One region of the Streptomyces sp. NPDC002602 genome, then DNA from elsewhere that is predicted to be linked to it. Evidence: predicted binding sites of a transcription regulator. Region 1 holds the regulator's gene; the other holds the start of a gene.
The links. The regulator HrcA, encoded in region 1, represses chaperone genes, less so after heat shock. The targets are predictions, from matches to a motif close to TTNGCACTCNGNNNNNCNGAGTGCNAA.
Positions count from the first base shown of each region.

Region 1 (5,090 bases):
CGCGGGCTCGAACGAGGCGTGACCCCTGGCGGCCCGAGCCTGTGGGCCGGCCGCGGTCGCGGAGCGTAAACGACCTTCGGGCGGTGCGGGACAATGGGCTCATGCCTTCCGCACTGCCCGACGGTGAACCCATGCCCGAAGACGGCTCGCTGCCGTCGCACGCCCTGGCGGGCGCCGGCGAGCGGCCGCTCGGCTTCTACCTGCACGTCCCCTACTGCGCGACGCGCTGCGGGTACTGCGACTTCAACACCTACACGGCCACCGAGCTGCGGGGCACCGGCGGCGTGCTCGCCTCCCGCGAGAACTACGCCGACACCCTGATCGACGAGGTCAGGCTGGCGCGCAAGGTCCTCGGGGACGACCCGCGGGCCGTACGGACCGTGTTCGTGGGCGGCGGTACGCCCACCCTGCTGCCCGCCGGGGACCTCGTGCGGATGCTCGCGGCGATCCGGGACGAGTTCGGGCTCGCCGAGGACGCCGAGATCACCACCGAGGCCAACCCGGAGTCGGTGGACCCGCGCTACCTCGCGGAACTGCGCGAGGGCGGCTTCAACCGGGTCTCCTTCGGCATGCAGAGCGCCAAACAGCACGTCCTGAAGGTGCTCGACCGCACCCACACGCCCGGACGCCCCGAGGCGTGCGTGGCGGAGGCGCGGGCGGCCGGCTTCGAGCACGTGAACCTCGACCTGATCTACGGCACGCCCGGCGAGTCCGACGAGGACTGGCGGGCCACGCTGGCCGCCGCGCTGGGGGCCGGTCCGGACCACGTCAGCGCCTACGCGCTGATCGTGGAGGAGGGCACGCAGCTGGCCCGCCGGATCCGTCGCGGCGAGGTCCCGATGACGGACGACGACGTGCACGCCGACCGGTACCTGATCGCCGACTCGGTGATGGCCGAGGCCGGCTACTCCTGGTACGAGGTGTCGAACTGGGCGACCTCCGAGGCCGGGCGCTGCCTGCACAACGAGCTGTACTGGCGCGGCGCCGACTGGTGGGGGGCCGGCCCCGGCGCCCACTCGCACGTGGGCGGGGTGCGCTGGTGGAACGTGAAGCACCCCGGCGCCTACGCCGCGGCGCTGGCCGAGGGCCGTTCCCCGGGCGCGGGCCGCGAACTCCTGTCGGACGAGGACCGGCGCGTCGAGCGGATCCTGCTGGAGCTGCGGCTCGTGGACGGCGTTCCGCTGTCGCTGCTGGCCCCCGCGGGCCTGGCGTCGTCCCGACGCGCCCTGGCGGACGGACTGCTGGCCCCCGGCCCGTACGAGGCCGGGAACGCCGTGCTGACCCTGCGGGGGCGGCTGCTGGCCGACGCGGTCGTCCGCGACCTGGTGGACTAAGGGCTGTCCCGCAATCCCTGGTGGATCAGCGCACGGCGTCGGACGCGGTGCATCGCAAGGCGGAGGGACGTCCTCATACCGGGCGTATTCGGGTGTTCCGACAACGCGGCGAGGTGCCGTGGCCGGCGTCGTGCGCCCGCCAGGGATTGCGGGACAGCCCTTAGGCCGGCTTCTTCGGATCCGGCCGAGCCCCGTCAGGCGGTGACGTGGTCGATCAGGTGCTCCACCGCGCCCAGCAGGGTCGGCTCCAGGTCGCGGTACGAGGTCACCCTGGACAGGATGTGCTGCCAGGCGGCGCCCGTGTTCGGCGGCCAGCCCAGCGCCCGGCAGACGCCCGTCTTCCAGTCCTCCCCGCGCGGGATCACCGGCCAGGCCGCGATGCCCAGGGCGGACGGTTTCACCGCCTGCCAGACGTCCACGTAGGGATGGCCCACGATCAGGACGTGCGGAGAGGTGACCTCGGCGGCGATCCGCGACTCCTTCGAACCCGGCACCAGGTGGTCCACCAGGACCCCCAGCCGGGCGTCCGCGGCCGGCGCGAAGTCCGCCACGATCGTCGGCAGGTCGTCGATGCCCTCCAGGTACTCCACGACCACGCCCTCGATGCGCAGGTCGTCGCCCCAGACCCGCTCCACCAGCTCGGCGTCGTGGCGGCCCTCGACGTAGATCCGGCCCGCCCGGGCCACCCGGGCCCGGGCCCCGGGGACGGCGAGCGAGCCCGAGGCCGTACGGGCCGGGGCGGCCGGGGCGCGGGACGGACGGGTCAGGGTGACCACCGCCCCGTCCAGCAGGAAGCCGCGGGGCTCCAGCGGGAACACCCGCCGCTTGCCGAAGCGGTCCTCCAGGGTCACCGTGCCGGCCTCGCAGGCCACCACCGCCCCGCAGAAGTCCGTACCGGCCACCTCGACGACCAGGTCGCGGTCCGCCGGCACCTCGGGCACGGCCTTGGCGCGCTTCCACGGCGGGGTCAGGTCGGGGGAGTACTCACGCATCCGGCGACCGTACGAGAGAGCCCGGGCTCACGCCCTCGACACGCCGAACCTCGTTGCCAGTGTGTCGCGTTGCGCACGGACGAAGGTCGCGTCGACCACCGCTCCGTGACCCGGCACGTACAGTGCGTCGTCGCCGCCCAGCGAGAGCAGCCGGTCCAGGGCCGCCGGCCACTGTCCGGGCACCGCGTCCGAGCCGGCCTGGGGTTCGCCCGACTCCTCGACCAGGTCCCCGCAGAAGACGACCTCCCGTTCGCCCGGGACGAAGACCGCCAGGTCGTGCTGGGAGTGCGCGGGTCCGAGGTTCGCGAGCAGCACCTGTACGGCGCCCAGGTCCAGCGTCCGTTCGCCCGACACCGGGTGCCCCGGCGCCACGACCAGGTCGGCGGCCTCCGCGGCCTCCGCCGCGTCCAGGCCGTGCGCGGTCGCGCTGTGCCGCAGTTCCTCGCGGCCGGTGGGCGTCGACAGCACCTTGTCCAGGCCGACCGCGCCGTGGAACTCGGCGCCCGTGAAGGCGGAGCCGCCCAGTACGTGGTCGAAATGTCCGTGCGTGAATGCGATATGGGTCACGTGCCGGCCGGTCAGCCGCTCCGCCTCGGCCCGCACCCGCGCACCCTCGCGCACGCACGAACCGGGATCGACGAGAAGAACCGAATCGTCGCCCACCACCAGCCCCACGGTGCAGTCCCACACCGGCAGACGACGCCGTCCGACCCGCCCGGTCAGCCGTTCCCAGCCCGCCTCTTCCCATTGCACGTCCATGCGGTGACGCTACCCTGGCGGGCCGCCCTTGCCTCCCGCGTACCACCCGGCCGTACACTGACCGGGGGATCTCTGGCACTCGAATGTGCAGAGTGCCAACAAGGCCCGCAACGGGACCGAACGACGACCGAAGAAGACCGACCGCATCCGGAGGTGTGCGCGATGCTCAGTGAACGCAGGCTCGAGGTGCTGCGCGCCATCGTCCAGGACTACGTCGGGACGGAGGAGCCGGTCGGCTCCAAGGCGCTCACCGAGCGGCACCGGCTCGGCGTCTCGCCCGCCACCGTGCGCAACGACATGGCGCTGCTGGAGGACGAGGGCTACATCGCCCAACCCCACACCAGTGCCGGTCGGATCCCCACCGACAAGGGTTACCGGCTCTTCGTGGACAAGCTGGCGGGGGTCAAACCGCTGTCCACGCCGGAGCGGCGGGCCATCCAGAACTTCCTCGACGGCGCCGTCGACCTCGACGACGTCGTGGGGCGCACCGTGCGGCTGCTCGCGCAGCTCACCCGGCAGGTCGCCGTGGTGCAGTACCCGTCGCTGACCCGTTCCACCGTCCGGCACGTCGAGCTGCTGTCGTTGGCGCCCGCGCGCCTGATGCTCGTGTTGATCACGGACACCGGGCGGGTCGAGCAGCGGCTGGTCGACTGCCAGACGCCCTTCGGGGAGACCTCGCTCGCCGATCTGCGGGCGCGGCTCAACAGCCGGGTGGTCGGCCGTCGGTTCACCGACGTGCCGCCGCTGGTACAGGACCTTCCGGAGTCCTTCGAGACCGAGGACCGGGCGACGGTCAAGGCCGTCCTCGACACCCTTCTCGAAACGCTCGTGGAGGAGGCGGAGGAGCGGCTGATGATCGGCGGCACCGCCAACCTCACACGGTTCGGACATGACTTTCCCCTGACGATCAGGCCGGTGCTCGAAGCGCTGGAGGAGCAGGTCGTGCTCCTCAAGCTGCTGGGCGAGGCCAACGAGTCGGGGATGGCCGTGAAGATCGGGCATGAGAATGCCTACGAGGGACTGAACTCCACGTCCGTCGTCTCGGTCGGCTACGGTTCGGGCGGCGAAGCAGTCGCCAAACTCGGCGTGGTCGGACCGACCCGCATGGACTACCCCGGAACGATGGGAGCGGTACGCGCAGTGGCACGTTACGTCGGACAGATCCTGGCGGAGTCGTAAGTGGCCACGGACTACTACGCCGTTCTCGGCGTGCGCCGCGACGCATCGCAGGACGAGATCAAGAAGGCCTTCCGTCGCCTCGCCCGCGAACTCCACCCGGACGTGAATCCGGATCCGAAGACGCAGGAGCGCTTCAAGGAGATCAACGCGGCCTACGAGGTGCTCTCGGACCCGCAGAAGAAGCAGGTCTACGACCTCGGCGGCGACCCGCTGTCCTCCTCGGGCGGCGGCGGCGCGGGCGGATTCGGGGCGGGTGGCTTCGGCAACTTCTCCGACATCATGGACGCCTTCTTCGGTCAGTCCCAGCAGCGCGGACCGCGCTCGCGGACCCGCCGAGGCCAGGACGCCATGATCCGCCTCGACCTGGAACTGGACGAGGCGGCCTTCGGGACGACCAAGGACATCCAGGTCGACACGGCCGTGGTCTGCACGACCTGCTCCGGTGAGGGCGCCGCCCCCGGCACCTCGGCGCAGACGTGTGACATGTGTCGCGGTCGCGGTGAGGTCTCGCAGGTCACCCGGTCCTTCCTGGGCCAGGTCATGACCTCGCGGCCCTGCCCGCAGTGCCAGGGCTTCGGCACCGTGGTCCCCACCCCGTGCCCCGAGTGCGCGGGCGACGGACGGGTGCGGTCCCGCCGCAGCCTCACGGTCAAGATCCCCGCCGGTGTCGAGAACGGCACCCGCATCCAGCTCGCGGGCGAGGGCGAGGTCGGCCCCGGCGGCGGCCCCGCCGGCGACCTGTACGTGGAGATCCACGAGCTGCCGCACCCGACCTTCCAACGGCGCGGGGACGACCTGCACTGCACGGTCACCCTCCCCATGACGG
Region 1 is NZ_JBIAQX010000002.1:501,001-506,090, reverse strand. Features, by position in the region: gene ACFYW3_RS07700 (long-chain fatty acid--CoA ligase) at 1-22, shown strand, start outside; gene hemW (radical SAM family heme chaperone HemW) at 102-1,334, shown strand; gene ACFYW3_RS07690 (DUF3097 domain-containing protein) at 1,529-2,326, opposite strand; gene ACFYW3_RS07685 (MBL fold metallo-hydrolase) at 2,354-3,085, opposite strand; gene hrcA (heat-inducible transcriptional repressor HrcA) at 3,248-4,264, shown strand; gene dnaJ (molecular chaperone DnaJ) at 4,265-5,090, shown strand, end outside.

Region 2 (5,090 bases), on a different contig from region 1:
GCGGCCCACGCCCCGCCCGTCGCTGAAGACGCGGGCTCCGTTGACCCACCAGACGACCGAGTTCCGCCCGAACTCGACCTTCAGGTCGAGCCACGCGCCGGGCCGCACCGACGGGTCCCGGTGGTAGCGGTGCGCGTCCCGGACGTGGTTGGACAGCTCCAGCAGGTCGGGGTTGTCGGGGTGGTACTCGAAGACGTCGATCTCCTGGCCGCCGTCCCGCCAGGTCCAGATGGCGGGCCAGGCACCGCGCTCCGCCGGCAGCTTCACCCGCGCCTCCAGCACGTCGCCGGTGCGCACCATGAAGCCTTCGTCGCTGCCCTCCGTGGTGAGCAGCCCGGCGTCCCAGTTGCCGTCGGGGCGTCGCGTGGCCCGGAAGACGCCACCGCGACTGTAGGAGGGGTCGGAGACGAGGTGGTCGAGCTTGTTGTCGCCCGGATTGACCGGGCCGCCGTTGGGATAGGCCCAGGAGCGGCCGGCGATCCACTGGGTGGGCGAGGCGAAGTCGGCGGTGAAGGCGGGGGCGCGGCGCGGCGAGTACACCGCGGCGCCACCGCCACCGTCCCCCGGGGCGAGGCGGCGGGTCAGGCGCCGCAACCATCCGAACATGTCCGTGTCCATGCCTGTGGCATGCCCATCCGACCTGTACCCGCACACATAAATCTTGCCGAGAGTAATCACATGACTTCATTCGGCAACGACCTGCGCCGGGGTGCGCCGGGGTGCGCCGGCCGGGTTCAGCCCCGCACGGCCTCGATGAACGCGCGGATCAGCTCGGGGGACTTGACCCCGCGCTCCCGTTCCACCCCGCTGGACACGTCCACGCCCCACGCCCCGGTGGTCGCCAGCGCCTCGCGCACGGTGCCCGGGGTCAGCCCGCCCGCCAGGAGCCAGCGGCCCTCGGGTGCGGTGAACTCCGCCGAGCCCCAGTTCCAGGGCTTGCCCGAGCCCGGGTCCGGTGCGTCGATCAGCAGCAGGTCCTCGCCGTACTCCCCCGCGGCGGCGACGGCGGCGGCCGTCGCGCGGATCAGCGTCCGGCCCTCCGCGCGCAGTTCCTCGTAGTACTCGGGCCCCTCGTCGCCGTGCAGTTGTACGGAGCGCACCCCGCTCTCCCGCGTCAGCCGCCCGACCTCCTCCACCGACTGCCCGCGGAACACCCCGACCGTGAGGATCCCGGCCGGCACCCGGGCGGCGAGTTCGCGCGCCGTGGCGACGTCGACCGTACGCGGGCTGCCGGGCGCGAAGACGAACCCGACGGCATCGGCCCCGGCGTCGACGGCGGCGGCGACGTCCCGCGCGGTCCGCAGCCCACAGATCTTGATGAACACGTCAGTCATCCGTCCAGTCAACCACCAGCGGCACTCCCGACGCCCCCGCGTCCGCCCCGCGGAACGCCCGAAGGCGGCACCCCCACGGGGGTGCCGCCTTCGGAACGCGAACGGAACTGCCGATCTGCCGGAGGCGGATCAGAAGTCCATGTCACCGCCCGGCATGCCGCCGCCCGCGGGGGCACCGGCCTTCTCGGGCTTGTCGGCGATGACGGCCTCGGTCGTCAGGAACAGCGCGGCGATCGACGCGGCGTTCTGCAGCGCGGAGCGCGTGACCTTCGCCGGGTCGATGATGCCCTCGGCGATCATGTCGACGTACTCGCCGGTCGCGGCGTTCAGGCCGTGACCGATGGGCAGGTTGCGCACCTTCTCGACGACGACGCCGCCTTCGAGACCACCGTTGACGGCGATCTGCTTCAGCGGGGCCTCCAGGGCCAGGCGCACGGCGTTGGCGCCGGTGGCCTCGTCACCCGTGAGCTCCAGCTTCTCGAAGACCGCGGAGGCCTGGAGGAGGGCCACGCCACCGCCGGCGACGATGCCCTCTTCGACGGCCGCCTTCGCGTTGCGAACGGCGTCCTCGATGCGGTGCTTGCGCTCCTTGAGCTCGACCTCGGTCGCGGCGCCGGCCTTGATGACGGCCACGCCGCCGGCCAGCTTCGCGAGGCGCTCCTGGAGCTTCTCGCGGTCGTAGTCCGAGTCGGAGTTCTCGATCTCGGCGCGGATCTGGTTGACGCGACCCTGGACCTGGTCGCTGTCACCGGCACCGTCGACGATGGTGGTCTCGTCCTTGGTGATGACGACCTTGCGGGCGCGGCCGAGCAGGTCGAGACCGGCGTTCTCCAGCTTGAGGCCGACCTCCTCGGAGATGACCGTGCCGCCCGTGAGGATGGCGATGTCACCGAGCATGGCCTTGCGACGGTCACCGAAGCCCGGGGCCTTGACGGCGACGGACTTGAAGGTGCCGCGGATCTTGTTGACGACCAGGGTCGACAGGGCCTCGCCCTCGACGTCCTCGGCGATGATCAGCAGCGGCTTGCCGGACTGCATGACCTTCTCCAGGAGCGGCAGCAGGTCCTTGACCGAGCCGATCTTGGAGTTGACGATCAGGATGTACGGGTCGTCGAGGGACGACTCCATGCGCTCCATGTCGGTGGCGAAGTACGCCGAGATGTAGCCCTTGTCGAAGCGCATGCCCTCGGTGAGCTCGAGCTCCAGACCGAAGGTCTGCGACTCCTCGACGGTGATGACGCCTTCCTTGCCGACCTTGTCCATCGCCTCGGCGATGAGCTCGCCGATCTGGGTGTCGGCGGCGGAGATGGAGGCCGTGGAGGCGATCTGCTCCTTGGTCTCGACGTCCTTGGCCTGCGAGAGCAGGGCGGCGGAGACGGCCTCGACGGCCTTCTCGATGCCACGCTTGAGGGCCATCGGGTTGGCGCCGGCGGCCACGTTGCGCAGACCCTCGCGTACGAGAGCCTGGGCGAGCACGGTGGCGGTGGTCGTACCGTCGCCGGCGACGTCGTCCGTCTTCTTGGCGACTTCCTTGACCAGCTCGGCGCCGATCTTCTCGTACGGGTCCTCGAGCTCGATCTCCTTGGCGATGGAGACACCATCGTTGGTGATCGTGGGGGCGCCCCACTTCTTCTCAAGGACGACGTTGCGACCCTTGGGGCCAAGGGTGACCTTGACGGCGTCGGCGAGCTGGTTCATCCCACGCTCGAGACCGCGCCGGGCCTCCTCGTTGAACGCAATGATCTTGGCCATCTGAAGTGGTCCTCCCGGACAGGGGTGGATTGCTCCGGACCGCGCCCGCGCCCGCGACGGACGGCCAGCGAGCCCGGCGGTTCCTTCCCGCCGGACCCTGCGAGCCTCACCGGCCCGGTCCTCGTTGAGTAGCACTCTCACCTGGAGAGTGCTAACGCCAATGATTAGCACTCGACCCCCGCGAGTGCAAGCGGCTTCGGGCAACACCCCGCGAACGCGCCGGTCGGACGGGGTCACGCACGAGGGGCCCACATCCCTTGTCCAGGATGTGGGCCCCTCGTTGTCTGTACGTCGGTGGTCGATCGCGCCGGGACTAGCCGAGTGCGAGCTTGACCATGTCCGCCTGCGGACCCTTCTGGCCCTGCGAGATCTCGAACTCGACCCGCTGACCCTCTTCAAGGGTGCGGTACCCGTCCATCTGGATGGCGCTGTAGTGGACGAACACATCCGCACCACCGTCGACCGCGATGAAGCCGTAGCCCTTCTCCGCGTTGAACCACTTGACGGTGCCCTGAGCCATGCCTAACTCCCCTATTACTGGCCCTTGCGCAGGACCGCACTTCGCGGACCCGGGTCAGAACTTGCGCCGGAACGCCTCGACCGCGGCTGAATGTATCCGCACCAGTGCTGTGTGCAACAGGTCATTCCGACGAGAATTCAGGACACGAGGAAACATTGAAATAGAGTGAAAATTTGGCATATGGCCGGGCAACTCGGGCCTGACATTCGGCACCAAAGACCCATAGCGCGCTTGCATGTTGACTCAATGTCAACCATCCGGCGGCCCGCTCATATGCGGCGGGCAAGTACGGCGGAGGGGACTTCCCCAACTCTACCGCGCCCAATCAACCAGAATTGCCCCCTCCGCTTATCGGCGGAGGGGGCAATTCTGTTTGCTCTTCGTCGACGGACGACGCTCGGCGGAAGTGCCCGCGGAAGTGCCCGCGGAAGTCCCGGCGGAAGTCCGTCGTGGAAGTCCGGGACGGGTCAGCAGCCGCCCGCGACCGCCGGAATGATCGAGATGCCGGCGCCGTCGGGCGTCGCCGTCTGCAGCCCGCCCTCGAAGCGCACGTCGTCGTCGTTGACATAGACGTTCACGAAGCGGCGCAGCTTGCCCTGGTCGTCCAGGACGCGGGCGGCGATGCCCGGGTGGCTCTTCTCCAGGGACTCGATGACCTCGGAGAGGGTCGCGCCCTCGGCGGACACCTCGGCCCGGCCGCCGGTGTAGGTGCGCAGGATGGTGGGGATGCGGACGTTGACGCTCATGGCGCTACTGCCTTTCCGGAGTACGGGGGGAGGGTCAGGCCAGGCCGGCGGCGCGGAACGCGTCCAGGCTCGGGCGGATGGTGGCGGTCTGCCCGCTGTCCGCGGCCACCGCCTCCAGGGTCTTGAGACCGTCACCCGTGTTCAGGATGACCGTGGTCAGCGCGGGGTCGAGCTGCCCGTTGTCGATGAGCTTCTTCGTCACGCCGACGGTCACGCCGCCCGCGGTCTCGGCGAAGATGCCCTCGGTCTGCGCGAGGATCTTGATGGCCTCGACGACCTGCTCGTCGTTGACGTCCTCGACGTAGCCGCCGGTGCGGCGGGCGATGTCCAGGACGTACGGGCCGTCCGCCGGGTTGCCGATGGCGAGGGACTTGGCGATGGTGTTCGGCTTCTGCGGGCGGACCACCTCGTGGCCGGCCTTGAAGGCGGTGGAGACGGGCGAGCAGCCCTCGGCCTGGGCGCCGAAGATCTTGTACGGCCTGTCCTCGACGAGGCCGAGCCTGATCAGCTCCTGGAGGCCCTTGTCGATCTTCGTCAGCTGCGAGCCGGACGCGATCGGGATGACGATCTGGTCGGGCAGCTCCCAGCCGAGCTGCTCGCAGATCTCGTACGCGAGGGTCTTGGAGCCCTCGCCGTAGTACGGGCGCAGGTTGACGTTGACGAAGCCCCAGCCCTCGCCGAGCGGGTCGCCGATGAGCTCGGAGCAGAAGCGGTTGACGTCGTCGTAGTTGCCCTCGA
Region 2 is NZ_JBIAQX010000015.1:96,964-102,053, forward strand. Features, by position in the region: gene ACFYW3_RS30160 (family 16 glycosylhydrolase) at 1-618, opposite strand, end outside; gene ACFYW3_RS30165 (phosphoribosylanthranilate isomerase) at 735-1,334, opposite strand; gene groL (chaperonin GroEL) at 1,464-3,086, opposite strand; gene ACFYW3_RS30175 (cold-shock protein) at 3,400-3,606, opposite strand; gene ACFYW3_RS30180 (ubiquitin-like small modifier protein 1) at 4,074-4,352, opposite strand; gene thrC (threonine synthase) at 4,387-5,090, opposite strand, start outside.
Region 2: a site for HrcA is predicted at 3,251-3,277, ahead of groL (chaperonin GroEL). Genes of this name have one in related genera too.